DNA from 3 places in the Kitasatospora sp. NPDC004799 genome. Region 1 is predicted to be linked to each of the others. Evidence: riboswitches for the same ligand, from Rfam matches in the RefSeq annotation. Region 1 holds a riboswitch; each other region holds the start of a gene.
The links. Region 1 has a riboswitch for cyclic di-AMP ahead of ABZW03_RS14375 (NlpC/P60 family protein). Riboswitches for the same ligand answer to the same signal wherever they lie in the genome.
Positions count from the first base shown of each region.

Region 2: another riboswitch for cyclic di-AMP. It lies ahead of ABZW03_RS02015 (LysM peptidoglycan-binding domain-containing M23 family metallopeptidase); the one in region 1 lies ahead of ABZW03_RS14375 (NlpC/P60 family protein).
Region 3: another riboswitch for cyclic di-AMP. It lies ahead of ABZW03_RS20920 (transglycosylase family protein); the one in region 1 lies ahead of ABZW03_RS14375 (NlpC/P60 family protein).

Region 1 covers NZ_JBEXJK010000089.1:19,981-24,277, reverse strand. Annotated here, with positions in the region: gene ABZW03_RS14380 (NlpC/P60 family protein) at 1-835, opposite strand, end outside; gene ABZW03_RS14375 (NlpC/P60 family protein) at 1,064-2,182, opposite strand; cyclic di-AMP (ydaO/yuaA leader) riboswitch at 2,193-2,346, opposite strand; gene ABZW03_RS14370 (NlpC/P60 family protein) at 2,683-3,720, opposite strand; gene ABZW03_RS14365 (NYN domain-containing protein) at 3,921-4,297, opposite strand, start outside.
Region 2 covers NZ_JBEXJK010000007.1:36,531-40,827, forward strand. Annotated here, with positions in the region: gene purB (adenylosuccinate lyase) at 1-280, shown strand, start outside; gene ABZW03_RS02010 (MFS transporter) at 288-1,769, opposite strand; cyclic di-AMP (ydaO/yuaA leader) riboswitch at 2,111-2,321, shown strand; gene ABZW03_RS02015 (LysM peptidoglycan-binding domain-containing M23 family metallopeptidase) at 2,324-3,280, shown strand; gene ABZW03_RS02020 (APC family permease) at 3,815-4,297, shown strand, end outside.
Region 3 covers NZ_JBEXJK010000161.1:6,209-10,505, forward strand. Annotated here, with positions in the region: gene ABZW03_RS20910 (SDR family NAD(P)-dependent oxidoreductase) at 1-121, opposite strand, end outside; gene ABZW03_RS20915 (cytochrome P450) at 423-1,748, shown strand; cyclic di-AMP (ydaO/yuaA leader) riboswitch at 1,958-2,125, shown strand; gene ABZW03_RS20920 (transglycosylase family protein) at 2,131-2,937, shown strand; gene eno (phosphopyruvate hydratase) at 3,213-4,297, shown strand, end outside.

The DNA of each region.
Region 1 (4,297 bases):
GGGTCACTCCGGCCTGCCGCCAGCTGTAGTACATCAGACCGGAACAGTCGAACGCGTGCGGCCCGGTGGCCCCGTAGACGTACGGGGAGCCGATCATGCGCACCGCGGCGGCCAGCGCGGCCGCCCCGCGCTCGGAGGCGGGCGGGGCGGTGCCGAGGTCCAGCCGGTCGGTGCCCCGGGTGGCACGCCGCTCGGCGTCCCGGGCGTCCTGGGCCGTCAGCCTGGCCCGTTCGGCGGCGCCCAGGCCGTTCAGCAGCTTCTGCGCCTTGGCGAGCCGCTGCTGGATCTGCTGCTTGCTGTCGGCGAGCGAGCGGCGGGTCCGGTCCAGCTCGGCGAGCTTGTCGGCCGCCTCGGTGCGGCGCTGGTCCAGCCGGCGCTGCCGGATGACCAGCTCGTGCAGGGTCTCCTGCTGGCGCGTGGCGGCCTGGCCCAGGGCGCGGGCGCGGGCCAGGTAGCCCTCCGGGTCGGGCGAGAGGATCAGCTGGGCGGTCTGGGTCATCCCGCCGCCGCGGTACTCGGCCCCGGCCACCGTCGCCAGGTCGCCGCGCAGTTCGTTGAGCTGGTCCTGGGCGAGGGCGATCTCGCCCTGGATGATCGTGGTCTCGCCCTGGAGCCGCCGCTGGGCCTCCTGCGCCGCGTTGAACTTCTCGGACGCCTGCTCGGCCTCGTCGTACAGCTGCTCCACCTGCGTCTTGACGTCCTGACGGTCGGCCGGGTCCGGGCTGCCCGGGGCGGCCTGGGCGCGCCCTCCGGCGGCCACGCCCAGCGCGGTGGCGGCGGCCGCGGTCAGCACCAGCGCCCGGGCGAGCAGTTGGGAACGGCGGTGCACGGGCATGGCGGCAGCGGCTCCAATCCTGCGGCACGGGCCCCCGCCGCCGCACCGGGACGGGCGGCCGTCGAGCGGGAGTCCGGTGGCAGACGTTAGCGAGTCCGGGCAAGCGAGTCCAAACCCCTCCCAACCCGAATATTCACTCCCTAATCAGACATCAGATCGACCGCCCGGAAAAGCCGCAGGCCCGGCCTCCCCTGGGGGAGACCGGGCCTGGAAGCGACCGCGTGGGGATCAGACCCGCACGATGGAGGTCAGCGGCATGTTGGTGACCGCCTCGTAGCGCACGTTCGCGCCCGGCTTGGGGGCGTGCAGCACCTGGCCGTTACCGGCGTAGATGCCGACGTGGTGGGCGTCGCTGTAGAAGATCAGCAGGTCGCCGGGCTGGGCCTGGGAGAGGTCGGTGCCGATCCGGGTGCCGGCCCCGGCCTGCGCCTGCGAGGTGCGCGGCAGCGACACGTCGGCCTGGTTGAACGCCCAGACCATCAGGCCGGAGCAGTCGAAGGAGCTCGGGCCGGTGGCGCCCCAGACGTACGGGCTGCCGACCTTGGTGGCGGCGGCGGACAGCGCGGCGGCACCGCGCGAGCTGCCGGGCGACACCTTCACCGGAGCGGTGGTGGTCGGGGCGGTGAGGCTGCCGCGGCTGTTGTCGCGCGAGGCGCGGTCGGCCTGCTGCTGCGCCTGGGCGGCGGCGTCGGCCTTGGCCTTGGCGTCGGCCGCGGCCTTCTCCTCGGCCTGGCGCAGCGCCTGGCGCTCCTGCTCGGTCAGCGTGTTGAGCAGGTCCTGGGCCGCCTTCAGCTTGGCCTGGACCTCCTCCTTGGAGGTCTTCAGCTGCTGGGTGGTCGACTCCAGCTCGGCGAGCTTGCCCTGGGCCTCGTTGCGGTCCTGGTCCAGCTTGCGCTGCTGCTCCTGGAGCTCCTTCAGCTGGTTCTTCTGGGTGTCGCCGGCCTGGTTCAGCGCACCGGCCTGGCTGAGGAAGCTGTCCGGGCTGGAGGAGAACATCAGCTGGACGGTCGGGGATATGCCCCCGTTGCGGTACTGCTCGCCGGCGATCTCGGCCAGGCCGCCCTGGAGCTCGGTGACCTGGGCCTGCTGACGGGCCACCTGGTCCTGCAGGCCGGAGACCTGCTTCTCCAGCTCCTGCTGCTTGGCCTGGGCGGCGTTGAAGTTCTCGGTCGCGACCTCGGCCTGCTCGTTGAGCTGGTCGACCTGCTCCTTGACCTGTTCCTTGGTCGGCTGCGGGTCGGCGTGGGCGCCGGACTGCGCGGAGAGGGCGACGGCTGCGGCGGCGACGCCGGTCAGGATCGAGACGCGGGCGCGGCCGGCGGGCTTGGGACGACGATGGGACGCCACGAAGGCGGGCTCCTTCTTCCTACGTCCGCCTACCGGGTGAGCTGACGGGTTCGGGCCGGAAGCATGCCCTACGACGCCTCACGGCCGTTCCACCGGCCGACCTGGCGCCGATTCACCCCGGAGGAACGTGGTTCCCCGGCTCCGCTCCGCAGCGCCCCCAGTTACTGGGCTCCCCTGTCGGGCAGTCGCTTCGTCCTGCCCCGCTGCCTCACGAACTCGGCGGTAACCACCGCCGCCACCCTGGCTGGGCGATCGACAGTGCGGTGGTTCGAAGCACGACCCTAGTAACTGGACCGTGATCGGTTCAAATCCTTGTCAGAAAAAAGATGGAAGATTGCCCAAGTTCCTTTGTGAAAATGACCGATGGTGACCACTGGCGCACGCAAGGCTGATCGGTTCTCAGCATGTGGTCACGAAAGGCCGGAAAGCCGAACGCCACCCCCGGATCGGAGGTGGCGCTTTTCACAGGCCCCGGAGCAGCCCCCGGGCGTGTCGGGCCGTCAGACCCGGCGGATGGTGTTGATCGACATCGCGTCGGCCTTCATCACCTTCACCACGTCACCGGTGTGCGGCGCGTGGACCACCATGCCGTTGCCGATGTACATCCCGACGTGGTGCATGTCGGCGCCGTAGACCACCAGGTCGCCCGGCTGGGCCTGGTCCAGCGAGGGCACCCGGGTGCCGTAGTGGCCCTGCTCCTGGGAGGTGCGCGGCAGCGAGACGCCGGCCTGCCCGTACGCCCAGACCATCAGGCCCGAGCAGTCGAAGGTGGTCGACCCGGTGGCGCCCCACACGTACGGCGAACCCTGCTTGCTCATCGCCTTGGCCATCGCCACGGCCGCGTGACCGCTGGCCGGCGGCAGGCTGCCGAGGTCGACCCGGTCGCTGCCGCGCGAGGCGCGGTCGTCCTGCGCCTGCTGGGCCCGCAGCGCGGCCCGGTCGGCGGCGCTCAGCGAGTTCAGCAGGTCCTGGGCGGCCTTCAGCTTGGTGTTGACGTCCGCCTTGGCCTGGTTCAGGTCCTTGGTGGTGGCGTCCAGCGAGGCGAGCACGGCGGCCGCCTCGGTCTTCTCCTGGTCCAGCCGGCGCTGCTGGTCCAGCAGCCCCTTGAGCGCCTCGGCCTGACTGGCGCTGGCCTGCTGGACGGTGGAGGCCTTCTCCAGGTAGCCGGAGGGGTCGGAGGAGAGCATCAGCTGGACGGACGGGTCGATGCCGCCGGCGCGGTACTGCTCGCCCGCCACCTCGGCGAGGCCGCCCTGGAGCTGGGTCATCTGCTCCTGGCTGCGGGCCACCCGGTCCTGCAGCTGGTCGGCCTGCTTCCGCAGCTGGTCGGCCCGCTCCTTGGCGCCGTTGTACTTCTCCGCCGCCTGCTCCTGCTCCTCCTGGAGCCGGTCGATCTGCGCCTTGACGTCCGAGGCGTTCGGCTGCGGCGCGGCGTGCGCGGCCGCCTGGGCGGAGAGGGCGACCGCGGTCGCAGCGGCGGCGGTGAGCACGGAGATCCGTGCGCGGCTCGGCTGCTTGGGACGGCGGTGGGAGGCCAAGGGACCGGCTCCTTCTTCCAACGGGCTCACCTGATGGGATGAGATTCCGGAAAATAGGTTTGACACCAGACCCTAGTGAAGACCTATCCGCTTTTGCTACTCCCCCGTAGGTGTGAACCCAGGTCCCCACGCTGACTTCACGGGACCCGCACAATGCTTCGAAAGAGCCCCTGACCAGGCATCATGCCACTCGGTCCGGGTCAGGGCCGGGCCAGCCGGTTCAGCAGCAGCACCGACGCCACGGGGCGCGCGCCCGCCTTCCGCACGCCCTCCGCGACCTCCCGGTCGGTGGACACCACCACCACCGGACGGCCCTGCGGCTCGGCCCGCACCAGACGGCGGATCAGCTCGTCGGCTGTCTCCCCGGTCCGGCTGAACCGCACCCGGACCCCGCGCGGCGGCGCCATGATCACCGGGACGTCCAGGTCCTGCCCGTCGAACACGCAGGTGACCTCCGCCTGGGTGCGCTGGGCCAGCATCGCCAGCCCGCCCAGCAGCCGGATCCGCTGCTGCTCCAGCGGCAGCGCCGGATACCCGGTCTTGGTCACGTTGTAGCCGTCCACCACCAGGTGCACCT
Region 2 (4,297 bases), on a different contig from region 1:
GGGCGTCGGCCGGGAGACCGGGCACGAGGTCATCAAGGAGCACGCCGTCGCCTCCGCGCTGGCCATGCGTGCGGGCGCCCGGGAGAACGAGCTGCTGGACCGGCTGGCCGCCGACGAGCGGATCCCGCTGGACCGGGCCGCGCTGGACGCGCTGCTGGCCGACCGGCTGTCCTTCACCGGCGCGGCCGGTGCCCAGGTCGCCGAGGTGGTGCGCCAGGTGGAGGCCGTCGCGGCCGCCTACCCGGAGGCCGCCAAGTACGCGCCGGGCGACATCCTCTGACGTCGCGTCAGCTCTTCTGCGAGGGCCCTGCCGCCGGACCGGTGGCGGGGCCCTCGGGCGTCGTGCGGACGTGGCCCGGGTCGAGCGGCGGGGTGGTGGTGCCGCACGGCCAGTCGCAGTTCGGCTCGGCCACCGGCTGCTCCTCGGGGGCGAGCACGTTGCCCCGTACGGTGGCGAAGGCGATCAGTCCGCCGGCGGTGAGCAGGCCCGCGCAGATCAGCATCGCGGTGTGGAAGGCGGAGTCGACCGAGGCCGGCACCCGGTAGGCGTCGCCGCTCAGCCCGGCCAGCGCGGGCAGGGCGGCCACCGCGAGCAGGCCGGCCGCGCGGGCGGCGGCGTTGTTGACCCCGCTGGCGATGCCCGCGTGCCGGACCTCGACGGCCGCCAGCACGGTCGCGGTGAGCGGCGCGACCAGCAGCGTCATCCCGCAGCCCATCACCGCGACGGCGGGCAGCACGTCCACCCAGTACGAGGAGTCCGGGCCGACGCGCAGCATCAGCAGCACCCCGGCGGCGCACAGCAGCGGGCCGAAGGTCAGCGGGAGGCGCGGGCCGATCCGCTTGCCGAGGCGTCCGGCGCGGGCGGACAGCGTCAGCATCAGCACGGTGATCGGCACCAGGGCGAAGCCCGAGACCAGCGGCGAGAACCCGGACACGATCTGGAGCTGCACCACCAGCAGGAAGAAGACGCCGCTGAACGCCGCGTACACGCACAGGGTGACCAGGTTCACCGCGGTGAACAGCCGGGAGGAGAACAGCCCGAGCGGCAGCATCGGCTCGGGGGTGCGGCGTTCGACGGCCACGAAGGCGACGCCGAGCACCAGCCCGATCGCGCCACTGACCCAGACGGCGGGGGACAGGCCCTCGCCGGCCGCGGTCAGCGCGTAGGTGATCGCGCCGAGGGCGAGGGCGGCGAGCACGGCGCCGAGCACGTCGAAGCGGCCGGAGGCGTCCTCGTCCCGGCTCTCCGGCACCGAGCGGGTGGTGACGGCGATCACCGCGGCGGCGAGCGGCAGGTTCAGCAGGAAGATCCAGCGCCAGCCGGGGCCGTCCACCAGCCAGCCGCCGAGGAAGGGGCCGACCGCGGCCGACACCCCGCCGAGGCCGGACCAGAGGCCGACCGCCGCCGAGCGGTCGTCAGGGTGGAAGACGGCCTGGAGCATGGCGAGCGAGCCGGGGGTGAGCAGCGCGCCGCCGATGCCCTGGACGGCGCGGGCGGCGATCAGCACGTGGATGTTCGGCGCGGCGGCGCAGGCCGCGGAGGCGACGGCGAACCAGACCACGCCGATCAGGAAGACCTTGCGCCGCCCGTACCGGTCGCCGAGTGCGCCGCCGAGCAGGATCAGGCCCGCCAGGGTGAGCAGATAGGCGTTCAGGGTCCATTGCAGGGACGCCAGGGACGCGCCGAGGTCGGCGCCGATCCGGGGCAGGGCGACGTTCACCACGGTGCCGTCGAGCATCGCCATGCTGGAGCCGAGCACCGTCGCCATTAGTACCCAGCGACCCTGCGCGGTGCCCAGGCGCAGGGTGCCGGCCTCGGAGGTGGCCACGGGCGAATCCTGCGCTGCTGAGGCGCACGTGACAAGGGTCACCGGTGGGTGTGTTGGCCGTGGGCGGTGGGTGAGCGGCCGGGTGCGCAGCGTCGCCGATCTCGGCGGAGGGTCGTGGATCAGTGGCGGGGGGTGAATGGATTGTGTACGCATCGTATGGCCGGACCTGCGGAGGGTCACTGAACGGGGGTGGATCGGCGGCGCTGGGGGTGATCGACATTGCTTCACCCGAACGGATGGGTTTTAGTTCAGCGACCGCCCGGCCAGTCCGGACGGATCCGCCGGGTGGAACGCCGAGTCCTGCCGCTGCCCGGTGGTTCGAAACGAACTCTGTACGGCAGGAGCGGGGGACCCACAGGTAAGTCGCCGGACCGGAGTTCGCGCCTCAGGGCGCGGGTGTCCAGGGCCGGCTAGGGGTGAAGCCGCGCATGCGGCCGGGCAACTCCAGCCCGAACCCGACAGCTCACCTCGCAGGCGTCGGAGAGGAAACTTCCATGCCTGCTCAGGCTCGTCGTATCGCCCTGCCCCGCGCCGCCCGCATCGGCATCGCCACCGCCGTCACCGGTGTCTCCTTCGCCCTCCCGCTGGTCACCGCGGTGACCGCCCAGGCCCACACCGTTCCGGCCGCGCAGGCCTCCGTCGGCTCCGCCGACGCCAAGTCGGCCGCCCAGGCCGCGCAGGAGAGCTACCGCGTCGTCAGCGGCGACACCCTGTCCAAGATCGCCGACGCCCAGAAGGTCGACGGCGGCTGGCAGGCGCTGTACGAGAAGAACCGCTCGGTCGTCGGCGCCGACCCGAACCTGATCTTCCCGGGCCAGCAGCTCGCGCTGCCGGGCCACGCCGCCGCGCCGTCCGCCGACGCCGCTCCGGCGAAGCCCGCCGCCCCGGCCAAGCCGGCCGCTCCGGCGACCCAGGCCGCCAAGCCGCAGGCCCAGGTCCAGGTGACGACCGAGGCCGCCAAGCCGTCCGCGCAGCTCCAGACCCAGCTGCAGGTCGCCGCTCCGGCCGCCGCCGTGACCGCCACTCCGGTCGCCGCCGCCACCTCCGGCTACGTCGCGCCGCTGGCCAACCCGAAGCTGGGCACCGCCTACGGCGTGGCCGGCTCGATGTGGGCCTCCGGCCACCACACCGGCCAGGACTTCGTCGCCGCCACCGGCACCCCGCTGCGCGCCGTCGCCAACGGTGTCGTGGTCAAGGCCGGCAACGGCGGTGCCTACGGCAACGAGGTCGAGATCAAGCTCGCCGACGGCCACTACGCCGAGTACGCGCACCTCTCCTCGATCGGTGTGAAGATCGGTCAGACCGTCACCGTCGGCCAGCAGATCGGCCTCTCCGGCGCCACTGGCAACGTGACCGGCCCGCACCTGCACTTCGAGATCCGCAACGGCTCGGAGTACGGCTCGGACATCAACCCGGTCACCTACCTGCGCGCGCACGGCGTCGCGCTCTGACCCACGGGCCGCCGGCCCCAGGGCCGCTGAGCCTCGAGGGTTTCAGGAACCGCCGCTGCTGCGGGGCGAATCGATCCTCCGGGATGGTCATGTCGGGTGACCGCTCGACCGGGTGATCGCCGCACAGTGGACATGGGCGCGGGACACGCCCAGGCCGGCCCGGCCGTACGAGGACCTCCTCGTACGGCCGGGCCGGCCGCTTTCGTTTCCCGGCCGCTTCTGCTTTCCGGTCGCTTTCGTTTCCCGGTCGTCCGGCGCGGTGCGGCTCTTCCTCGTCCGTTCGAGCGGTCGAACGTCGCGTCAACTCGGCGGCCGCACCGGTCGATCGGCGGCTTCGCGGGTTCCTCCGGCGCGCGATGCTGGCGGACGGTCAGCGTCCGGCCGGACCGGCCGGGCGGGTCCGGGAGGCGAGGAGGCCGGATGGCGGTGCGGAGCGGGGACGCGACGGGGGAGAGGGCCGGGCGGGAGCGGTCCGGGGCGGGCGGGGTCGACCGGCTGAAGCCGGACTCGGTCGGCCTGGTCGGCGTGGTGTTCATGGCGCTCGCCACCGCGGCCCCGATCACCGCGATGACCGGCAACCTGCCGATCATCGTCGGACAGGGCAACGGTGTCGGCGCGCCCGCCGCGTACATCGTGGCGACCGTCGTGCTGACGGTGTTCTCGGTCGGGTACGTGGCGATGGCCCGGCACATCACCGCGGCCGGCGCGTTCTACGGCTACGTCTCGCACGGGCTGGGCCGGGTGGTGGGGATGGCCTCGGGGCTGCTCGCGGTGCTCGCGTACGTCGTCACCGAGGCCTCGGCCCTCGGCTTCTTCGCGTACTCGCTGCGCGGGCTGGTCCGTTCGCAGCTGGGGGTGGAGCTGGGCTGGGGCTGGTACGCGCTGTTCGGGGCGGTGGTGATCGGGGTGACGGCCTGGTTCGACCTGCACCTGACGGCCAAGGTGCTCGGGGTCGCGCTGGTGCTGGAGATCGGGGTGCTGGGGGCGGTCTCGCTGGCGGTGCTGTGCTCCGGCGGC
Region 3 (4,297 bases), on a different contig from region 1:
CGACGTGCTGGTCGGCGATCAGCATGCCGGCGGTGCCGGCCGCGGCGAACCTGCGGGCGAGGCCCGCGCCCGACCCGCCGTCGAGGACCGCGACGACGACGACTGACCCGCTGACCCGCATGGTCTGCTCCTCCCTGTGGACGACACCGCACCGGCGCCCACGCGTACTGCGGAGGATCGTAGGCACGTCCTGACCCCCCGCAACAGGGATTACCCCTCAGGTGACCAGACTCACGCCCGCCCCGTGGCCAGGAGTCGGCCAAGCGCCGGCCAAGAGCCGTCCACGGCCCGGCCATCGACCGGTCGTCGTCCGGCCACCGGCCGGCCACCTGACCGCCCACGGCCCGGCCGCCGGCCGTCGGCGCACCGGACCCGGCCCGCCGGAGGGAGGGCGGGCCCGCCGCACCGGATACCGTCGGTCCATGCCAGCTCAGCCCGACCCCGCCCGCCCCGCCGCGCCCTCCGACGCCCCCGCCCCGGAGCTGTTCACCTGGGAGTTCGCCGCCGACCCGTACCCCGCCTACGCCTGGCTGCGCGAGCACGCCCCGGTGCACCGCACCACGCTGCCGAGCGGCGTCGAGGCCTGGCTGGTGACCCGGTACGCGGACGCCCGGCAGGCGCTCGCGGACAGCCGGCTGTCGAAGAACCCGGCGCACCACAGCGAGCAGGCGCACCGCACCGGCCGGGTGGGCATCCCGGGGGAGCGGCAGGCGGACCTGATGACCCACCTGCTGAACATCGACCCGCCGGACCACACCCGGCTGCGCCGGCTGGTGTCGAAGGCGTTCACCCCGCGCCGGGTGGCCGAGTTCGAGCCGCGGGTGCAGCAGCTCACCGACCGGCTGATCGACGGCTTCGCGCAGCGCGGTTCGGCGGACCTGATCCACGAGTTCGCCTTCCCGCTCCCGATCTACGCGATCTGCGACCTGCTCGGGGTGCCGTCCGAGGACCAGGACGACTTCCGCGACTGGGCCGGGATGATGCTGCGACACACGAAGCCGGGACACGGCGGCGGCCAACGCGGCGGCGTGGGGCGGGCGGTGAAGCGGATGCGGGCGTACCTGCTGGAGCTGATCCACCGCAAGCGCGCGGACCTCGGGGACGACCTGATCTCGGGCCTGATCCGGGCCAGTGACCACGGCGAGCACCTGACCGAGAACGAGGCCGCGGCGATGGCCTTCATCCTCCTGTTCGCCGGCTTCGAGACGACGGTGAACCTGATCGGCAACGGCACGTACGCGCTGCTGCGCAACCCCGGGCAGCGGGCGCTGCTGCAGGAGTCGGTGGCGCGCGGGGAGAGCGCGCTGCTGGAGACCGGGATCGAGGAACTCCTGCGCTACGACGGGCCGGTGGAGCTGGCGACCTGGCGGTTCGCGACCCGTCCGCTGACCATCGGCGGGGTGGACATCCCGGTCGGCGACCCGGTGCTGGTGGTGCTGGCCGCGGCGGACCGCGACCCGGCCCGGTTCGCCGCCGAGAACACCCTGGACCTGGCCCGGAAGGACAACCCCCACCTGGGCTTCGGGCACGGCATCCACTACTGCATCGGCGCGCCGCTCGCCCGGCTGGAGGGGCGCGCCGCGCTGGCCACGCTGCTCTCGCGGCTGCCCGATCTGCGGCTCGCGGAAAGCCCGGAGAACCTGCGCTGGCGCGGTGGTCTGATCATGCGTGGCCTGCGCGAACTCCCGGTGGAATTCAGCCCGGAGAGCCGCTCCCCGCACGCCCCTCCGCAGGCCCCGACACGCTGACGAGGAGTCGCCGACCGCCCTCCGGCGGGGTGTGAACGACCATCAATCCGGACATATCGCCGCCGTTGGTAGGCGATCGGACACGGGCCGTAATTGTCGTGTGATATCGATGATATGAGCTTGTGATTGCTCTGATGATCTGTCTACTCTCCCTGGAGTCCGCAGCTGCGGACCCCGTGCGCGGAACGCCGAATCCTGCCCGCCGCGCCACGGGAAACCGACCAGAACCCTGGGCAGGGGCGGGGGAACCAGGTTTGTTGCCGTCTCCCACGGCTTGGGGTGAAGCCGCCCGAGCGGAATCGTCTCCGCGTACGGCGGCCGGGCCACCTCCCGGTCCGAACCCGACAGCTCACCTCGCAGGCGTGCGGAGAGGGACCTCTTCATGCTGTTCGTTGGAACTGGCCGTCACCGTCGTCGCACCCAGGCCGAGAAGGCCATCGCCGTCGCCGGTGTGGCCGGCGTCGGACTCGCGATGCCGCTCCTCACCGCCGCCGGCGCCTCCGCCGCCCCGGCCTCCACCTGGGACGCCGTCGCCCAGTGCGAGAGCGGCGGCAACTGGAGCATCAACACCGGCAACGGCTTCTACGGCGGCCTGCAGTTCACCTCCAGCACCTGGAAGGCGTACGGCGGCACCGCCTACGCGGCGCAGGCCAACCAGGCCAGCAAGGCCCAGCAGATCTCGGTCGCCGAGAAGGTCCTGGCCTCGCAGGGCCCGGGCGCCTGGCCGGTCTGCTCCCAGAAGGCCGGCCTGACCAAGGGCGGCGCCCCGGCCGTGGTCGACACCTCCTCGGACACCAAGCCGCAGTCCGCCCCCAAGCAGCAGGCCCCGAAGCAGCAGGCCCCGAAGCCCGTCGCCAAGCCGGCCGAGAAGCCGGTCGCGAAGCAGGCCCCGCAGCCGGTCCAGCAGTACGCCCCGAAGCACGCCGCTCCCAAGCAGGCCGAGCAGCCCGCCGAGAAGCCGGTCCAGCAGTACACCCCGAAGCACGCCGCCCCGCGCGCGGCCCAGCCGGCCCAGGCCGCGCAGGCCACGGGCCACGACTACACCGTCCGCTCCGGTGACACCCTGTCGAACATCGCCGCCGCCCAGGGCGTGTCCGGCGGCTGGCAGGCGCTGTACGACGGCAACCGCGGCACGATCGGCGGCAACCCGGACCTGATCATGCCCGGCCAGGTGCTGAACCTCGGCTGAGCCGACGCACTCGACTTCGGGAGCCCCTGGTCTCCCGCCGCGCGAAGGGGGCCGGCCCTACCGGCCCCCTTCGTCCGCATTCGCCCGCTCCGGGGGGACGAGCTGGGACAAGCAGGTGAACTACCGGTGGGTAGGGCGGCCACACGCTGAGACGGAACCGAGGCGGACGTGGCCCCGGGAGCCCGGGCGGTTAGGCTCTGGTCGTAACGACTCCGCAATCGTCCTGCTGACAGCACCCCGTCAGACCGGACCCTGCTTCCGCAAGGAGATGCCTCGTGCCGTCCATCGATGTCGTCGTAGCCCGTGAGATCCTCGACTCGCGCGGCAACCCCACGGTCGAGGTCGAGGTCGGCCTCGACGACGGCAGCACGGGTCGTGCCGCTGTCCCGTCGGGTGCCTCCACCGGCGCCTTCGAGGCGCTGGAGCTGCGCGACGGCGACAAGAACCGCTACTTCGGCAAGGGCGTCGAGAAGGCCGTCCTCGCCGTCATCGAGCAGATCGGCCCGGAGCTCGTCGGCTACGACGCCACCGAGCAGCGCCTGATCGACCAGGCCATGCTGGACCTGGACGCCACCCCGGACAAGTCCTCGCTCGGCGCCAACGCCATCCTGGGCGTCTCGCTGGCCGTCGCGCACGCCGCCTCCGAGGCCAGCGACCTGCCGCTGTTCCGCTACCTGGGCGGCCCGAACGCGCACGTCCTGCCGGTCCCGATGATGAACATCCTCAACGGCGGGTCGCACGCGGACTCCAACGTCGACATCCAGGAGTTCATGATCGCCCCGATCGGCGCGGAGTCCTTCTCCGAGGCCGTCCGCTGGGGCGTCGAGGTCTACCACACGCTCAAGGGCGTGCTGAAGGAGCGCGGCCTGTCCACCGGTCTGGGCGACGAGGGCGGCTTCGCCCCGAACCTGGACTCCAACCGCGAGGCCCTGGACCTCATCGTCGAGGCCATCCAGAAGGCCGGCTACGTGCCCGGCCGCGACGTCGCGCTGGCCCTGGACGTCGCCTCCTCCGAGTTCTACGAGGACGGCGCCTACCAGTTCGAGGGCAAGGACCTCACCTCGGCCGAGCTCATTGAGTACTACGCCGAGCTGGTCGCCGCCTACCCGCTGGTCTCCATCGAGGACCCGCTGGACGAGTCGGACTGGGACGGCTGGAAGGCCATGACCGACAAGCTGGGCGACAAGGTCCAGCTGGTCGGCGACGACCTGTTCGTCACCAACCCGGCCCGCCTGGCCCGCGGCATCGAGACCGGCACCGCCAACGCGCTGCTGGTGAAGGTGAACCAGATCGGCTCGCTGACCGAGACCCTGGACGCCGTCGAGCTGGCCCAGCGCAACGGCTACCGCTGCATGATGTC